Linked DNA regions of Desulfurobacterium sp. TC5-1. The main gene of each other region encodes a partner of the protein of the gene in region 2 in a complex. Links are inferred from orthologs where the notes say so. Each region holds a gene or a part of one and is shown on either strand. Other genes may lie near its edges. The genes, in order: H153_RS0105250 and rny.

Region 1 (16,009 bases), 230 kb from region 2 along the record:
CAGAGGCAACGATAAAGGTTGAAATTCCTGAAGAAATCGCCAAAGAAAAAGGACTTAAAGAGAGAGTTGAACATACGGCTGCAGACGGAAGAGGTCCAGTTGAAGCATTAGACAAGGCTCTGAGAAAAGCTCTTGAAAAGTTCTATCCAAACTTAAAAGAGGTAAAACTCACAGACTACAAAGTTAGAATCCTTAACGAAACTGCTGGAACAGAAGCATCTCCCCGTGTCCTCATAGAATCAACGGATGGAAAAGATAAGTGGGGAACTGTTGGCGTCTCACCTAACATCATAGAAGCATCCTGGCTGGCACTTATAGACGCCATAAAATACAAACTGATGAAAGACGAAGAAAACAAATAAAAAAGGGGGCTTTAAGCCCCCTTTATATTTATTCAAGCTCAAACGCTCTCTCACCGTGGATAGACTTATCAAGTCCATCGTACTCCTGCTCATCATCAACTCTGAGTCCACCGGTGATGGCCTTAACAACAGAACCGATAATAAACGTAACGATACCAGCATAAAGAGTAACAGCAATAACAGAAATAAGCTGAACAACTACCTGATGAGGATTACCAAAGAAAAGACCTGCTTTCCCGCTCATTGAAGGATTGGCAAAAAGTCCAGTAGCAATAGCTCCCCACATTCCACAGAGACCATGAACCCCAAAAGCATCAAGTGAATCATCATATCCAAGTTTTGGTTTGAGAATCGCAACGCCAAAATAACCAACAATTGCTGACGTAATACCAATAATCAGGGCTCCAATGATACCTACAAAACCTGCCGCCGGTGTAATACCTACAAGTCCTGCAACAACACCAGAAACAATACCAAGAACTGTAGGATGACCGTCTCTCATCCACTCAATAATCATCCATGTGATAGCACCCATAGCGGCAGCTGTATTTGTTGTAATAAGAGCAAGAGCTGCTGACTGATTTGCAGCAAGCGCTGAACCACCGTTAAATCCGAACCAGCCGAACCAGAGAAGACCTACACCAAGAGCTGTAAGAGCAATACTTGAAGGGAACATCGCCGTTTTTCCGTAACCTTTTCTCTTACCTACAAGGTAAGCCAGAACAAGACCTGAAATACCTGCATTGATGTGAATTACAGCACCACCTGCAAAATCAAGGGCATCCATTTTCAAAAGCCAACCACCGTCACCCCACACCCAATGGGCAATAGGTGCATAAACAAAAATTATCCAGAGAGCTGAAAAGATTGCCCAGGAAGAAAACTTCATTCTTTCAATTACAGAACCACTAACAATGGCCACCGCAATACCGGCAAATGCCATCTGGAAAGACACAAAAAGAAGTGCGGGAATCGTTCCAGAAACATCGTTAACACCAATACCGGAAAGGAAGAGATGGTTTAAACCGCCTATAAATCCACCAATATCCTTACCAAAAGCGAGAGAGTAACCTATAACAACCCACACAACACTTGCAACAGCATAAGCTATGTAGCTCATACCAATTGTGTTAAGAACGTTTTTGACCCTTGCCATACCGGCGTAAAACATTGCAAGGCCAGCCGGGGTCATCATTACAACAAGAGCAGTAGCAATGAGCAACCACGCGGTATCACCATGATTGATACCGTTACCTGCAAACGCAGGCGTTGAAAGTACCAGTGCCAGCAGCGCACCTTTTAACAGACTGGCTTTTCCTGTCTTCATACCCTTACCTCCTACAAAAGTTTTAAAATCCTGCAAAATGTAGTAAAATTCATATGCCCTTCGCGCTTCAAGGTAAGGGGCATCGGTGCCGTGGCAGCGGCACCGATGCCGGACAGAAAAAGCCAGCGGTAAGTCGTAAGCGGCTTACCTGCTGGCACTCTTATGCAACAATTTTACCCTCCTTTTTTGCCTTTTCATAAGCTGTTGCAGGTACCGGATCTTCAAAATGGTAAGCTCTTAAGTGGTGTTCTGTAATGTCAAGACCTTCCTGCTCCCACTCAACAGGAACCCTGAGTCCACCTGCAAAGAACCCTGCAATCTTAGCAGCAATGTATCCTACAACCACGCCGTAAACCAGACAAAGAACTACTGCAACTATTTGCCATCCAAGATTAACGCCTCCGAGACCACCAAAAGCTTTCATACCAAATACACCTGCAAGTATAGCACCTGTTGCACCGCCCCCAAAGTGAACAGGGAATATACCGCAAGAATCATCAATTCCGAGTTTTTCAATAAGAGAGAAAACTATAGGCACCTGAGCACCTGCAACAAGTCCTATGACAAGAGCTCCAAAAGGACTTACAACATTAGTTCCAGCGCAGATAGCAACAAGTCCTGCAAGGAAACCGTTAGCTGTTGCAAGAGGATCAAAGTGAGAAACGACCATAGCAGATATAGCACCTGCACACATAGCCATTGTTGTTGTTACAGCAACAAGACCCGAAACATCTTTCAAAAAGATGGAACTACCAACGTTAAATCCGTACCATCCAAAGGCGAGACAGAAAGCACCAAAAATTGCCATCGGAACATCGTGACCGGGAATTGGAACCGGTATTCTTTTTCCATCTTTAATCTTGAACCTTCCAATCCTTGGTCCAAGGGCAATTATGGCACCGAGTCCTATCGCACCTCCAAGAGCGTGAACGTTCAGGCTTCCTGCATAGTCATGGTAAGGAATTATATTGGCACCCCAGGGGCCAAGATGAACCCAGATAGGGTAGAGAAGTCCGGTAACGATTACTGAAAGAAAAACATAAGCAAGGAAGTTTATCCTTTCTGCCACTCCACCTGAAATAATTGTCGCAGTGGTGGCACAAAATACAAGCCCGAAGAACCACTCAGCCATCACAAGACCATTGTGAGAAGAACTTGCTGCAGCATCAAACACATGTTTGTACCATGCAGCCCAGTCACTAAATCCCAATCCGTAGGTAGCGATACAGTAACCGACAAAGAGCCAGAGAGGACCACCGACCATAAAGTCGAGGATGTTCTTCATCATAACGTTGTTAACGTTTTTAGTCCTGGCCTGTCCTCCCTCAAGCATTGCGAAGCCCCACTGCATAATAAACACCAGGGCACCCATTACGACAAGGTAGAAAACGTCTGAAGCATCGGAAAAGTGCTTCAGGTTTTCCACCAGCCCCGAAAGGGCATTCACATTCTGAAACAGTTCGGCTGTCGCCATTTTCCTACCTCCCAACCAGAAGTTTATTGTAAGACGGTTTCTCCCCTTTCACCCGTCCTGACTCTAATTGCGTCTTCAACAGGAATAACAAAGACCTTTCCGTCACCAATTCGCCCCGTTCTTGCAGACTCAACTATTACTTCCACAACCTTCTCAACAAGCGTATCCGGAACAACTACAGTGATTCTCACCTTAGGAATAAAGTCAATAACATACTCGGCACCTCTATAAAGCTCAGCGTGTCCCTTCTGCTTACCAAAACCCCTTACCTCTTCAACGGTCATACCTTTCACTCCAATAGCCATAAGAGCATCCTTTACAGCTTCGATCTTAAAAGGCTTTATGATGGCCTCAATCTTTTTCATGCTGTCCTCCAGGCATATTCTGACCTTTCGTAAAGAAAAAAGCAATCTCTATGCCAGGAAGCAGAGGGAACAAAAGATAAGCAGGAGATTATCTGTACCTTAGATGTTTGAAAAAGATGACTCGTTTTTAGACATTTAGAGAAACAAACTGCACTTATTTTGTGCAACAACCATTCTGAAGGCGAGAACCTATATATATAAGAAAATCAAAGAGGAGAAAAAGCCTGAGAAAATTCTCTTTAGAACCAAATTTTACAGAAATTCCATGCATAACAGCGTTCCGGTTCAACCTTCCGTCATCTTCAAAATCAACAAACTTAACCCAGTCAAATACTTGTGGAACCCTTCCATCGCCCGTAAGGTTTTCTGTTATAAGCTTTAAAGCATATTGTATCGTTATAAACTTTCTGTTCCTCTTTCTTATTAGAGACTCTATATCTGACTCCAATGGATTATTCTTAACAAATATTTCCCACACAACTCCTTCTATCTGAACAAAGAGACCGTAAATAGAAAGCTCCAAGAAGCCGGAAAAGAAAGTCTGCAAAATCTCCTCTAAAATGTGATAACGGAAAGTAAGAAAACCAAGATTTTTATAGCTGTTAAACCGCTCCCTCAAATAATGTTCTTTAAGAAAATCTTTGAAAGAATCAAAAGGTCTTCCACCTCTATAAGCTCTTACAGCATAGGGTGGAACAATCCATCCCAATGTTACAAGCTGCCTGACTCTGGAAACAGAACCTGCTTCAACAAGGTAATCAGCAATGGCTTTAGAAAGGAGGACTTCAAGCTCTTTACGCCAATTTTCTATCTTATGCGTCCACTCCTTCTCAACCTTTGCTCTAAAGTAAGAACGAAAAGCCTTCCTTAAAGCATTATAGATGTTTTTGCTTCCTGAAAGGGAAAAGTAGGGCTCAAGGTTGTTCTCTTTGACAATTCTTAAAATTATCTCTTCATGGTTTAACGTCTTAAAATCCCTTCTGGAGAGATTCCCACCTTTCATCTCTTTCAAAAGGGCAAAAAGGAACTCTCTGGCACTCCCTTCCTTCTCCGCCTTTTTAAAAATCTCTTCAGTTACCTTCATTTACCTTTCCAGAACGTGCTTTTCAGGCACTATTGCCACAAACTCTCCATCAAAAACGACATCCTCCCCTTTCTTAACCTTAACTATCACTTTATACTTTTTGCCCCTTGATTCAACAACAGAGGCAACGGCCCTTAATCTATCCCCAACCTTAACAGGCTTCAAAAATCTAACAGAGGCAGCACCTAAAACAACATTGGGGTGGTTAACGGCAAGCATCGCAGCATAATCGGCAAGACCAAAAATAAAACCACCGTGGACAAGGCCCTTCTCGTCTGCCGCCATCTCTTCAGTAACTTCAAGAACAACCTCTGCCATGTTTTCAGCAACTTTTACGGGTTCACCACACAGATGCTTGTTGATCTTTTTGTGAGTATTAATCATCTCCCCTCCCCCAAACGATCTCCCGTTTTCAACCTGTAACCTCTGACAAAGTCATCGGCATTCATCTCTCTCTTTCCTTCAGGCTTCACCTTTAAAACCTTTAAAACACCTTTACCGGTCCCCACATAAAACCCTTCTCTATCAACATCCATCACAACACCAGGTTCACCATGACCTTCAACAGGTAAGGCTTTCGTAATCTTAAGAAGTTTCCCTTTAAAGTGTGTAAAAGCAGAAGGCCACGGCGTAAAAGCCCTTACTTTATTAAATATATTCTCAACATCATCCCGCCAGTCAATTCGGCCATCTTCCTTTTTAATCTGAGTGCAGTAGGTAGCCTTACTATCATCTTGCGGTACCGGTTTTAACTTACCAGAAGCAATGAGAGGAAGAGCCTTAACAAGCAACCTGCCACCAATTTTTGCAAGCCTGTCGTGGAGCGTCTGGGCAGTATCGTCAAGAGAAATGGAAGTCTCTTCCTGAATGTAGATATCACCTGAATCAAGTTTTTCTGTTATCTTCATAATAGTTACGCCTGTTTTCGCATCACCATTTAAGAGAGCAGACTGAATAGGAGAAGCACCTCTATACCTTGGAAGCAGGGAAGCGTGAACGTTCACAGGTGCAATTTTCGGTATCTCAAGAAGTTCTGAAGGAAGAATCTTTCCGTAAGCGGCAACGACTATAAAATCCGGTGAGATTGCTTTTAAACGATCCATCAATTCTTCATTTCCCTTAACTTTCAAAGGCTGAACAACCGGAATTCCATGACTTTCTGCAATAACCTTGACAGGTGGTGCCTTTAACCTCCTCCCCCTTCCCGCCGGTTTATCTGGTTGAGTAACGACCAGAGAAACGTTGAACATATCACTATCAAGTAATCCTTTAAGGGAAGGAACAGCAAAATCGGGTGTTCCCATAAAAACAACGTTAAACTTCTCCATAACCGTCTCCAAAAAAATTTATAATTGATAATTTATCCCAAAATTTGCTTACAAAACAAACTTCCACCCGTTAACCTTTAACCACCTGTCCCTCTCTCTAAAATCGGGAAGAAGTGATTCAACCAAATCCCAAAACCTCTTAGAATGGTTTTTCTCACGAATATGAGCAATTTCATGAACTACAACATAATCTATAATCTCTTCAGGAAGCATTAAAACCCTGTATGAAAAACAGAGGCCATTTTTCCTTGAACAGGACCCCCACCTCTTCTCAGCCCGTGTAATCTTCACACCTTTAAAACGAAAAATCTCACCTGTAAAAAACTCTACACGCCGAACAACATAAGGAAGTCCTACCTTTTTATACCAACTGATAAAAATGTCTCTTGCATGCTGCAGATAGCTGGAAGAAAGAAAAAACATTCCACCTCTTAACTCAAGTGGAAGATGAGAGCTCACTATCTTCAAAGGATAAGATTTGCCGAGGAAAAAGAAAGGAACACCGTTTTTAAAACCTCTTTTACCCAAATATCTTTTCCTTTCCCGAACCTTCCCAAGCTTACTAACTATCCAGGTTCTATGTTTAGAGACAAAGTTCTTAAGAGAATTAATAGAAACATCTTCTGGTGCTCTCACAAGAACATCACCGGAGGGGGTAACCTCTATAGAAACTGTCTTCCTGTTGCTCCTTACAACATTAATCCGAATATCTTCAATTCTCATCAACATTAAAACAGGCAACCTCTCTACCATTCACAATGACAGGTTCTGGAAGTTCCTTAAAGCATTTTTCTGAAGCTACCGGGCATCTTGGTGCAAAAGGACAACCTTCAACCTTTCTATCCTCAAGAGGGATATCTGGAATTGAGGTATCATGAATGTCGTACTTTGGAACACACGATATAAGAAGCCTCGTGTAAGGATGAACCGGCGAATGGAGAACCTTATCCTTCTCTCCCTTTTCCATAATTACGCCTTTGTACATAACTGCAACCTTATCGGCCACCTCATTCACAACACCCATATCGTGAGTAATGAGAAGCGTTGCCGTGTCAAACATTTCTTTCGTCTTATCTATCAATCCCAAAACCTTTTTCTGGGCAAGAACGTCAAGTGCGGTTGTCGGTTCGTCAAGAATAATGAGGCGAGGATTTAGAACAAGAGCAATAGCAAACATAACCCTCTGACGTTGGCCGCCGGAAAGCTCAAAAGGGAAAGAGTTAACCTTCTCAAACGGAAGGTCTATAAAATCAAAAAGTTCTTTTACTCTATTAAGGAGTTCTCCCTTAGAACGTTTAACACCATGAGCAGCAAACGTTTCAAAAAAGTGCTTCCTTACCTTAACGAGAGGATTAAGCGCGTTAAGGGGATCCTGAAATACCATACCTATCTCTTTTCCTCTAACCTTCCTCATTTCTCTTTCTTTAAGAGAAACAATCTCTCTTCCAGAAAGTTTAAATGAACCGTCTATCCTGCTACCCTTTGGAAGAAGCCTGATAAGTGCATGAGCTGTCGTTGACTTCCCACAACCACTTTCACCTACGAGAGCAAATACCTCTTTTTTCTCAATCTTAAACGAAACATTCCTAACTGCAACAAATCCATTGGGATACGTAATAGTCAAGCGGCTAACATCTATCATAGCTTTTCCTCTGAAAGGTAGTCTCCAATAAGAGCAAACCCAAGCACTGCAAGGAATATTGCAAGACCTGAAAAGACAAAACACCACCAGTAGTCCTGCAATATGTAGTGCTGCCCCGTTGAAAGGTCAGCTCCCCAGTCAGGTGTTGGTGGAGGAACACCAAGCCCAAGATAGGAAAGTCCTGCCTCTGTTAAAATAGCATCGCCTATTGAAAGTGCAAGAATACCTGCAAGCGTAGGTATTATAGGAAGCAAAACATAAACAAAAATTATTTTCCATAAAGGTACCTTAAAAACCTGAGCTGCCTCTACAAAAGGCTCCTTTTTAAGAGAGAGGACCTGATTTCTGACAAGTCTGAAATAGGTAGGAACAAAAGCAATGGCAATAGCTATTGCAACATTCCGTATCCCCTGTCCCAAAAACGCCGTAAACGTGATGGCAAGAAGCAGTCCCGGAAACGCATACATAGCATCCATCATGAGAACAAGAATTCTGTCAACAATACCGCCAAAAAAGCCGGATACAAGCCCCAGGAACGTACCTGCAGATACCCCTATCGCAACGGCAAGAAGAGAAACCAGAAGGGAAATCCTCGCACCGTAGAGAACCCTTGCAAAGATATCCCGCCCAAGGGCGTCCGTTCCGAAAATATGCTGCGGAGAAGGTGGCGAAAACGTTGCGTTTGAAATTGCAATTGGATCAACGGATGTAAAGTACGGGCCAAAAAGTGCAACTGCAATAAGCATAACAACAATAACTATTCCCAGGTAAAGCTGCATCTTTTTTAAACTCATCCTGCAAACCCTACTCATACTTGATTTTTGGATTCATAAGAGCACAGATAATATCTATAGCTATAGAGATAAAAACAACGATAACGGCATAAAAGAGAATAGCTCCCTGAATTGCGGGGAAATCTCTGTAACCAATCCTTTCAATAAGGTAAGACCCAAGGCCTGGCCATGAAAAAACGTTCTCAGTGAGGATTGCTCCTCCTAAAAGTCCTGCAAACTGCAAACCTATAAGGGTAAATATGGGAATAAAAGCATTCTTAAAGGCGTGGTAATAAACAACCCTCTTCTCTTTTAAACCTCTTGCCCTTGCAGCTTTCACATATTCCTTTTTAAGCTGCAAAATCATGTTGCTCCGCGTAATTCTGTATATGACGGAAAAAAGAACAAGTGATAAAGAGAAAGCAGGGAGGAAAATATGCTTAAGAGCATCAACGAATCCAGCAAAATTCCTGGTTAAAAGAGTATCAATAAGGTACAAACCTGTTATAACACGGTCAGGTTCGTTAAGAGGATCAATTCTTCCAGAAATCGGAAACCAGCCAAGTTTCACACCAAATATGTACTGCATCATAATACCGACGAAAAATATAGGAATAGCATAAAAAGAAAGAGCAACAAGTTTTGTAACAAAATCGAAAACGCCACCCTCACGCCTTGCACCTTCAATACCTAAAATAATTCCCCATCCGGCTGCTAAAATAATGCTGACTATGGAAAGTTCCAGAGTTGCAGGAAATCTTTCAAGAAGCTCGCTTTTAATACTTTCACCGGTAACAATAGAAGTTCCTAAATTACCATGAAGTATATCGGACAAGAACTTAAAGTACTGCTTATATATAGGCAGGTTAAGTCCCAACTGCTCTTTTAACTGTTTAACAACTTCGGGTGGTGCTTTACCACCGGTAAGTGCTAAAACCGGATCACCTGGTAGAATTCTAAGCAGGAAAAATACAAATGTAACCATAAGAAAAATCATTACAACAGAAGATGCAAGCCTGTATCCTATGTACTTCAGCAGTCCTCTCATTACCCCTTTCTCATCTCCTTAACGGTGAAGTAAACACAAAAAGTCCCCCTTCTGTATTATTCTTAAGGGGGACTTTGAAAAAGTTACTTGTGAAGAAGATAGTATCTCGGGTAGATAGGATCGTTTGTCACACCTTTAACACTCTTGTTGGCAACGATAGCTGCCTCTGACTGAAAGAGCGGAATGTAAGGAACGTCTTTCCAGAGGTACTCTTGAATCTCCGCATACAGCTTTTCTCTTTCAGCCTTATCATTAACTGAACGGGCTTTTTGAATAAGGGCATCAACCTTAGGATTTGAGTAGAAAGAACCTAAAGAAGCGTCTGCCTTTGAGTGCATAAATGGATAGATATAATCGTCCGGGTCAACATAGTCAGGCGCCCATCCAAGTCTGAACATTCCAAGAATACCCTTCGTCATATAGTCAAGGTACGTTGGCCACTCAGTTGTTTTCAGATTAACCTTTATAACACCTGTTTTCTCAAGCTGAGATTTGATAATCTGAGCCTCCTTATCCACATCAGCACCGTAGTGACCTTGAGGATACCAGTAATTTATGACAAGAGGATGACTCCTGTTATAGCCGGCCTCTGCAAGAAGCTTCAAAGCCTTTTCAATACTCGGCTTTTTATTAAAAACATCCTTATGTCCCCACATATTGATTGGGATAAGAGAGTAAAGATTCTCATGGAGGATGTTGTTGTAAGCAAACTTTTTGATTTCATCCCTATCTATAAGGTAAGCAATCGCTTTCCTGACCCTTGGATCATCAAACGGTGCCTTTTTAACGTTAAAGACAATGTAGGAAATCACAAAACTTGGAGCAACATAAACGTTAAAGCGGGACTTAAGTGACGGATTGGTCATAAAGTCCTTAACATCAAGGGTGTTAAGTGAACCTGTCATGTCAATATCACCCCTTTCAAGGGCAAGACGAATCGTCTGAGCGTTCTGATACTGTCTGATCAAAATTTTCTTGGCCTTAACGTCCTTGAAATTGAAATATTTAGGATTTTTCGTAAGGTAAACGTATCTATCCCTCTTAACTTTCTTTATCGTAAGAGGGCCAGAGGCAGGATATTTTGCTCCCTTAAAGAAGCTGTTTTCAGGATAAACAGAGGGAACAGGATAAGCCACCGTGAAAGCAGTAACAGCTAAAAACGGTGAAAACGGATACTTAAGGTGAACCTCAAAAGTGTATTTATCTCTGGCTTTATAAGACTTAACAACATCTGTCAGCAGAAATGCAGGATCACCCTTAAGTTTAAAAACTCTATCCCATGAACGTTTAAGTGTATAAGCAGTAATCTCCTCACCGTTCTGGAACTTAAAGCCTTTCTTAAGATGAAAAACATATGTTTTCCCATCCTTTGAAATATCAACACTTTTAGCAAGTACCGGTTCTGGAACAGTGGAACCTGGCCTGTAACCATAAAGACCTATAAGCGTGTTCTGCATAAGGTTACAACTCATAACATCATATGCCTTCGCTGGATCAAGAATCTTCCACTTATCAAGAGTCCCTATAACCACCGTATCAGGAGAACCTGCAAAAGCCGCTGAAGCAACAATCAAAGGTAACGATAGAGCAAGCAACTTTCTCATTCTTTCCACCTCCCGTGAAGATTGAATCACCATTCAAATCATCATACATCAAAACAGGAAAAATGTGAAGATTACTGAAAAGTATTTAAGAGTGATACACCTAAATTACCTTGACAGGTCTCCCTTTCTGTGAGATCAGCCACTTAGCGATAAAAAGTCCTGCTAAAAATCCGCCTATATGGGCAAACCAGGCAACACCTGCACCACCGGCTGAAGCAGTGGAAAGAAGGCTTAAAAGTTGCATAATAAACCAAAAAATTATCCAGACGTACGCCGGAATAACAATAACATCTATGAAAAAGCCAAGAAAAACAAGTGTAACAATCTTTGCATCCGGATAAAGGATAAAATATGCCCCCAATACACCACTTATTGCCCCAGATGCACCAATCAATGGTGCCACCGAATCGGGATAGGCAAAAACCTGTATAAGAGCGGCAACTATACCGCAAAAAGTATAAAAAAGAAAAAAGGGTATTTTCCCAAAGTAATCCTCAACATTGTCACCAAAAATCCACAGGAAAAGCATGTTTCCCAGAATGTGAAAGAAACCACCATGGAGGTACTGATGCGTTATCAGATTACCATAAGGCGTAAAAGGATCTGGCGGCGGAATATCAACACCGTGAGTTATCTCGTAAGGAACAACTCCAAAAGCGTGAATGAGATAGATAACATACTTTCCGGCAGCCAATTCGTAGAAAAAAATAACAAAGCAGGTTATCACCAAAAAGGTGGTAACCACAGGAACTGTTCTACTTTTATTTAGATCCTTTAGTGGTATCACCTGTTACCTTCCTGTGCTTCCAAATCCTCCCTCCCCTCTTAACGTCTCGTCAAGAGATGCAACCTGCCGCATCTCAAGGGGATAGTAGCGTCTCGGTATAAGCTGTACCGCCCTCCAAGGAAGCTCCGGCTCTGGTGCTTCAGAATTAACCTTAACAAGAGGAACCTTAATCGTTCCCCTGTAAGTCATATCTATAATACCAACAGAGTTTGCCAGCATGAAACCACTTTTAAATATGCTTGAACGTGGTACAAGGTCAAGATAATACCCCGCAGGCGGCTTAACTTTTACCTTTGTATCAAAGAAATAGACATTTCCTTCTTTCTTTATCAACTCGACAAGGTGAAGATCCCACCCACTATCAGAAACCCTCTTTTTAAACGGCGGAATGCCTCCGTCATCAACAGCAACCTCTATGTACTTTCTCTCCCACTGAGAACCGAAGAGAAAAGAAAGAAACTTTTCAAAGTGGTAGTTGGAACGCTCTCCGGATGACTCATCGTAAATGGCGTGCAGAAAAAGCGTGGCTCCATCACCGTTTAAGAAAAAGCCTTCTTTTGTCTTTACCGGAAAAAACGGTGACAGAACATTTTCCATTTCCTTCTCAAAGGAAGAAATTAGAGGAATAAATACACTCTTGTTTCCCCACACACCACCAGCTTCAAATGCACCCTTAACAAACTCAATATCAACTTTATCAACGGAAGGAAAGGCAGGAAGAGAAAGAACAAAGTGGTTCTCCTCCCTATCTATCTTACCACCAAATATATCGTGAAGTTTAACGGCAACATCCAAAAATCTATCGTCAAAAGCTATTCTTGTTCCTTTTACATATACCCAGCCGGCACCCCAGCTTAACTTACTCACTCTTCATCAACCTCCGGTGCAGAGTAGAAACCGCCGCTCTTCCTCAATTCTCTCTCCTCTTCCTCGTTAACATCTATCCTGCTGAGTTTCGGTCTTCCCATCTGATCAACATCAACAACCTTAACAGGAAGAAGATCACCGACCTTTATCTTCTTGAAAATGTCCTCTTTAAGTTCAGGAGGAAGTTTAGATATGTGAACAAGTCCAACTTTACCGGGAATCATTTCCACGAAGGCACCATAATTTTCAACTCTTGTAACTTTTCCAAGGTAAGTATTACCAACAGCTATATCTCTTGTAACATCCTGTATCATTTTTATAGCCTGCATTGCCGCTTCTTCAGAAGGTGCTGAAACGAGAACTGTCCCGTCTTCTTTTATGTCTATCTTAACACCAGCCTTATCAAGAATCATTTTAATCGTCTTTCCGCCAGGACCTATAAGATCTCTTGTCTTATCAGGATCAATATGAGTTGTAACGATCCTTGGTGCATAAGGCGAAATTTCCTTGCGCGGTTTGCTTATCACGGCATCCATTTTGTCAAGGATAAACATTCTTCCATCCCTTGCCTGCTTTAAAGCCGTTACAAGAATATCCCTATTTATACCTGTTACCTTCAAATCCATCTGAATTGCAGTAACACCCTTCCTCGTACCTGCAACCTTAAAGTCCATATCACCAAGGTGATCCTCATCACCCAAAATATCAGAGAGAACAACAAATTTATCACCTTCAATAATCAGTCCCATGGCAATACCGGCAACCTGAGCCTTTATAGGAACACCTGCATCCATAAGTGAAAGACTTCCACCACAAACAGTTGCCATTGAGGATGAGCCGTTTGATTCAAGAATATCTGAAACAACTCTTATAACATAAGGGAATTCAGATTCGTCAGGAATAACAGGAGCAAGGGCTCTTTCTGCAAGGGCACCATGTCCTATCTCTCTCCTTCCAGGTCCTCTCATAGGAGAAATCTCACCAACACAGAAAGGCGGGAAGTTGTAGTGAAGCATAAATCTCTTCTCTTCACCTGGCATCAAACCCTCAACGAACTGATACTCCTCCGGTGTTCCCAACGTTGTAGTAACAAGAGCCTGTGTCTGTCCTCTCGTAAATAGGGCAGAACCGTGAGCCCTTGGAAGCGTTCCCACCTCTATGGAAATAGGCCTTATCTCATCTGGCTTTCTTCCATCGATCCTTACACCTTTCTCAAGAACAAGCTGTCTAACAAACTTTTTCTCGGCTTCAGCAAAGGCCTCTTTTGCAAGTTTTGCGAGCTCTTCAGGAATATTAAGCTCAACAAACATCTCTTCCCTTAGAGCACGAAGTTTCATTCGCCTTTCGTGCTTGTCAGGAATGGTTATTACAGGCTCTATCCTTTCAATTACCCACTTTTCTATCTTATCTTTGGTCTCTTCATCAAGAGACGGAACAGTAAATTCATACTTTTCTTTACCCACAAGACTTCTAAGCTCTTCCTGAAGCTTTATTATCTTCTTAATCTCTTCATGGGCAAAAAGGATAGCATCAAGGACTTCTTCCTCTGGAACCTCATTTGCACCACCTTCAACCATAACAACAGCATCTTCCGTTCCGGAAACAATAAGGTTAATATCGGCCCGGTGTCTCTCCTCGTAAGAGGGATTAATCACAAGCTTACCATCTATACGGCATACCCTAACGCCGGCAACTGGTTTTTCAAAGGGAATTCTTGAAATGTGAAGTGCTGCTGAAGCGCCATTTATCGCAAGAATTGAAGGATCGTTTTCCTGGTCAGCAGAAATGACAAAGGCTATTACCTGAACATCGTTTCTGAAACCTTTTGGAAAGATTGGACGGATTGATCGATCTATAACCCTTGACTTCAGAACCTCTTCATCAGAAGGTTTCCCCTCTCTTTTGATGAATCCACCAGGAATTTTCCCGGCAGCGTAAGCTCTCTCCCTATACTCAACAAGCAGTGGAAAGAAATCTATATCTTCCCTTGGCTCATCAGACATTACCGCTGTGACAAGAACAACTGTATCACCCTGAGAAACAAGAACACTCCCATCTGCCTGTTTGGCCACCTTTCCTGTTTGAAAAACAAGAGGTCTCCCTCCAATTTCACCTGAAACTTCTGTTATTGACATCTGTTTCCTCCTTAAAATACCTTTATCACAATCTATCCATATAAACGGTTATTTTTCTTATTTGTAAAACACATGTATAGTATATCACTAAACCGGAAACGTTCGATAAAGGAATTTTGATGGCTGAAAAAAGAAAAGGGGGCTTTGAAGCCCCCTGGATTACTTTCTTAAACCAAGCTTCAGAACGATATTCTTATACCTGTTAAAGTCTTTCTCTTTCAAATACTTCAGAAGTCTTTTCCTTCTTCCTACCAACTTGTAAAGGGCTCTCTTGTTGTTGTTATCGTGCTTATGCTCTTTAAAATGCTCCGTTAGAATTTTAATCCTTTCAGTAAGAAGAGCTATCTGCACTTCTGGTGAACCGGTATCCTTCTCATGGAAACCGTACTTCTTTATAATTTCTTGCTTTACATCTTTATCTACAGCCATCAAAAACCTCCTATTCTGTTTCACCGGTGGCAAAGGCAAAGTGAAATTTATCAAAGAGAGTATCGTTTGTAAAGGGGCAACTCCTTTTTTCTAAAAAAACAAATTCAAGTATAATGTATATTAGCATACCACGACGTTAATGAAAAGTTGGAGGAAACCGTGCTTGAATGGATACTGATTGCAATTATTGCCGTTCTTGCGTTTAAAGGTGACAGGCTCATAAAATTAATCAAAAGTTTCAAGATAGCCAAAGAAGAGTTTAAAAAAGGAAAAGAAGGCATAGAAGAAGAGGTGCTGTGCGACGGCAAACCAACGATAAAAGTGGTTAAAAAAGGATAATTCTGCCCTGATAACTGATATAATCTCTCTGTAAATATCCTTCAAACTCCGAGGCATCATGAAAGACGAGCTCAACCTTCCCAAGAGAGATAACTTCTGTTTTGTCTGCGGTGAAGAAAATCCTAAAGGAATGCACCTAAAATTCAACAAGTATTCAGACAGAGTTGAAAGTACATTCAGTTTAGACAAAATTTATCAGGGATACGATAACATTATCCATGGAGGCATTATCTCTCTTATATTAGACGAAGCAATGGCCTATCTGCAAAGTAAAGAAGAAAGATTCCTTACCGGAAGAATAACTGTCAAGTTTCACAACCCACTGCTGGCAGGTGAGGAGGTAAAAGTAAAAGCGTGGATAAAGAAAGATAGAAAGAGAATAAAAGAGACCTGCGCCGTCATGGAAAAGTTAGACGGAACAAAAATAGCTGAAGCTGAAGCCATT
Region 2 (2,973 bases):
CAGTTTCTTCTATCTTTGCGATGTTTTCTTCTTTTGCCCCTGGCAGTGGTTGAACCAAAAATCCGCCAGCTGTTTTGACTTTTCCGTCTTTTCCGATAAGGACACCTAATGAGACTGCTGAAGGTATCTGCTCAGATTTTAAAAGGTAGTAAGCTATGTCTTCTGCTATTTCCCCTGATATGAGAGGAACGGAGCTTTCGTAAGGTGTTTTCAATCCCAGATCTTTTACAACCGTTAGCGTTCCCTTTCCCACAGCACTTCTAACGTCAAACTTTTTCTTTCCGTTGACAGTTTTTGTAGCTGTTTCTATCTGTTTATTCTGAATGAATCCTCTGACTTCGCCTTTTCCGTTTGCTTCAGCTACAACAAGACCTGCAGGGCCATTACCTTCTATTCTTAAAAGGATTCTCTGTTCCGTTCCATGTTTTATAAGCGTTGTAAGGAGTATTGTGCCTGCCATTGCTCTACCTAAAACTACCGTTGAAAGTGGAGATAGCCCGTGTTTTAGACGGGCTATCTCTGTTAGGTTTGTTGTTTTTATTGCGAAGACTCTTATCGCATCCTCTTCCGTTACGGCTATCACGCCGTAGTCTCTATCCTGGAAGTATTCTTTAAAGTCTTTCTTTACCTGTTCGTCCAGCTTCTTGAGCATCTTTTACCTCTTTACTTTGCGTAATCGACAGCACGGGTTTCTCTGATAACAGTTATTTTAATCTGCCCAGGATACTGAACCTCTTCTTCTATCCTCTTTGCTATCTGATGGGCAAGCAGGGCAGCTTCTTCGTCTGTAATCTTATCATGTTCTACCATGATTCTAACTTCTCTACCTGCCTGTATCGCAAATGCCTTTGAAACGCCAGGGAATGATTCAGCGATGCTTTCAAGCTTCTCTATTCTCTTGATGTAGGCTTCAAGGCTTTCTCTTCTTGCACCAGGTCTTGCAGCGGATAGTGCGTCTCCCACCTGTGCTAAGACTGCTTCAACATACTTTGCTTCAACCTCTCCGTGGTGGGAAGCGGCTGCGTTGATTACTTCGTCAGGTTCACCGTACCTTTTGAGAATCTCTGCACCTACAGCAGCGTGGGAACCTTCTGTTTCATGAGAAACAGCTTTTCCTATGTCGTGGAACAGGCCTGCTCTCTTTGCCATTTCAACATCAGCACCTATTTCGGCGGCAAGCATAGAGGCAAGATATGCAACCTCTTTAACGTGCTGAAGGACGTTTTGTCCATAGCTTGTTCTGAATTTCAAACTACCAAGGAGTTTAATCAGTTCAGGATGGACGTTAGAGATACCAAGTTCAAACAGTGTTTCTTCCCCTGTGGCGATGATTTCCTGTTCTATCTCTTCTCTAACCTTTTCTACAACTTCTTCAATTCTCGCAGGATGAATTCTACCGTCTGCTACAAGCCTTTCAAGTGCTATCCTGGCAACTTCTCTCCTTACAGGGTCAAAGCATGATATTGCAACCGCTTCTGGTGTATCGTCAATGATCAGGTCAACGCCTGTTGCAAGTTCAAAGGCTCGGATGTTTCTTCCCTCTCTACCGATGATTCTTCCTTTCATTTCGTTGTTTGGAAGGTCAACTACAGCAACGGTTGTTTCTGCGACGTGTTCTGTTGCAAGTCTCTGTATGGCTGTTGAGAGAATCCTTCTGGCACGCCTTTCTGCCATGAATTCAAACTCTTCTTCCATTTTTTTGTATCTTACCGCAAGTTCTCTTTTGACTTCATCTTCCATTCTTCTTAAAAGTTCTTCTTCTGCTTCTTCCTTTGTCATTCCTGAAATTTCTTCAAGTTTCTGGATTTCACTTTCTATAAGCCTTGCAAGTTCAATTTCTTTTTCTGAAAGTTTCTCCTCCAACTGTTGAAGTTCAGTTTTCCTCTCTTCCAGCTCTTTTTCAACTCTTTCAAGAAATTCAGCCCTTCTGTCAAGGTTTTCTTCCCTCTTGTCAAGAGATGTTTCCCTCTTGTCTAAAAATTCTTCCCTCTTTAAAAGTCTTTTCTCAAATTCCTGAAGCTCCCTTTTCTTTTCTTTGAGTTCTTCTTCTATTCTCTCTTTCTCAAGTTGGACTTTCTCTTTTGCGTGAAGGAGCGCTTCTCTTCTGATTTCATCTACCTTTGATTGGGCTTCTTTAAGGATTGTTTCTGCCTTTCTTTTTATGTCTTCGGCCTCTTCTTTAGCCCTTTTTATCAGCCTTTCAGCCTCTTCTTTGGCTTCATTTCTTATCTGTTCTCTGATTCTTTCGATCTCGCCCTTTTCTTTTTTTGCACCTACTACGAAACCGGTACCAAAACCGGCGATGATTGATAGTGCAACTATCATTAACAGTTCCATTCTTTCCTCCTTATTGTTCTTTTTTCGGATACTACAAGTTTTACAGGTACATCAAACGGTTCAACAGGAAGTTTTTCAACTATCTGGAAGTCGAAGCAGACACCGATTGTGAAGTATTCTTTTCCTGACAGAAAACGGTCGTAGAATCCACCTCCGTAACCGAGTCTGTAGCATTGAAGGTCAAAGGCAATTCCCGGTACAAACACAACTTCTGGCTTTTCTTTTCTACCTGTTTCAGGTGGTTCTAAAATTCCCATGTATCCAGGAGAAAGTTCGTTTAAAGAGTTGACCTTTACCGGTATCAACTCTTTTCCAGAAACTTTTGGAAATAGCACAGATTTGCCGGCTTTTTTAAGTTCGTTGAAGAGTGAAAGTAGCGAAACCTCGTTTTTGAAGGGATAGTAGAGAAGAAAGCTTCTGTGCTTTCTGACAGCATCAATGGTTAAAAGCTTTTTACATATAATTTTGCTTTTTGCTTCGGCTTCTTTCCTGTCAAGTAATAGCCGTTTCCCTTTTATCTTATGCCTTAATGCTGCTTTCTTCGCTTTCATGTTACCCCTTTCGGGGCATAAGGGGAAGGGAAAAGTTAAGGCGCTATTTTTCTTGAGTTGATTAGAATCTTGGCACCTTCTTCAT

Evidence for each region.
Region 1: rny (region 2) and H153_RS0105250 share a complex: the UniProt entries of both Bacillus subtilis proteins name them as parts of the possible RNA degradosome complex. The link is inferred for Desulfurobacterium sp. TC5-1 from one-to-one orthologs.

What each region holds. Positions count from the first base shown.
Region 1 is NZ_ATXC01000001.1:1,011,281-1,027,289, forward strand. The notes cover bases 12,228-15,120. They hold H153_RS0105250 (polyribonucleotide nucleotidyltransferase), read right to left. Parts: upstream 14,797-15,120; coding sequence 12,658-14,796; downstream 12,228-12,657. Other genes in these bases: H153_RS09380 (deoxyutp pyrophosphatase), read right to left, coding at 12,228-12,661; rpsO (30S ribosomal protein S15), read right to left, coding at 14,956-15,120. Outside these bases: cimA (citramalate synthase), read left to right, coding at 1-362; H153_RS0105185 (ammonium transporter), read right to left, coding at 391-1,689; H153_RS09375 (ammonium transporter), read right to left, coding at 1,850-3,163; H153_RS0105195 (P-II family nitrogen regulator), read right to left, coding at 3,187-3,528; H153_RS0105200 (hypothetical protein), read right to left, coding at 3,683-4,612; H153_RS0105205 (hotdog domain-containing protein), read right to left, coding at 4,613-4,996; fmt (methionyl-tRNA formyltransferase), read right to left, coding at 4,993-5,940; H153_RS0105215 (SprT family zinc-dependent metalloprotease), read right to left, coding at 5,989-6,669; H153_RS0105220 (ABC transporter ATP-binding protein), read right to left, coding at 6,653-7,582; H153_RS0105225 (ABC transporter permease), read right to left, coding at 7,579-8,376; H153_RS0105230 (ABC transporter permease), read right to left, coding at 8,387-9,403; H153_RS0105235 (ABC transporter substrate-binding protein), read right to left, coding at 9,487-11,007; H153_RS0105240 (rhomboid family intramembrane serine protease), read right to left, coding at 11,108-11,794; more of H153_RS09380, read right to left, coding at 11,798-12,227; more of rpsO, read right to left, coding at 15,121-15,225; H153_RS0105260 (hypothetical protein), read left to right, coding at 15,385-15,564; H153_RS0105265 (PaaI family thioesterase), read left to right, coding at 15,623-16,009. UniProt on the Bacillus subtilis protein: Involved in mRNA degradation. Catalyzes the phosphorolysis of single-stranded polyribonucleotides processively in the 3'- to 5'-direction. Necessary for competence development in Bacillus subtilis.
Region 2 is NZ_ATXC01000001.1:791,643-794,615, reverse strand. It holds rny (ribonuclease Y), read right to left. Parts: upstream 2,338-2,973; coding sequence 664-2,337; downstream 1-663. Other genes in the region: H153_RS0104075 (cell division protein ZapA), read right to left, coding at 2,924-2,973; H153_RS0104080 (5-formyltetrahydrofolate cyclo-ligase), read right to left, coding at 2,325-2,888; hslO (Hsp33 family molecular chaperone HslO), read right to left, coding at 1-652. UniProt on the Bacillus subtilis protein: Endoribonuclease that initiates mRNA decay. Initiates the decay of all SAM-dependent riboswitches, such as yitJ riboswitch. Involved in processing of the gapA operon mRNA, it cleaves between cggR and gapA.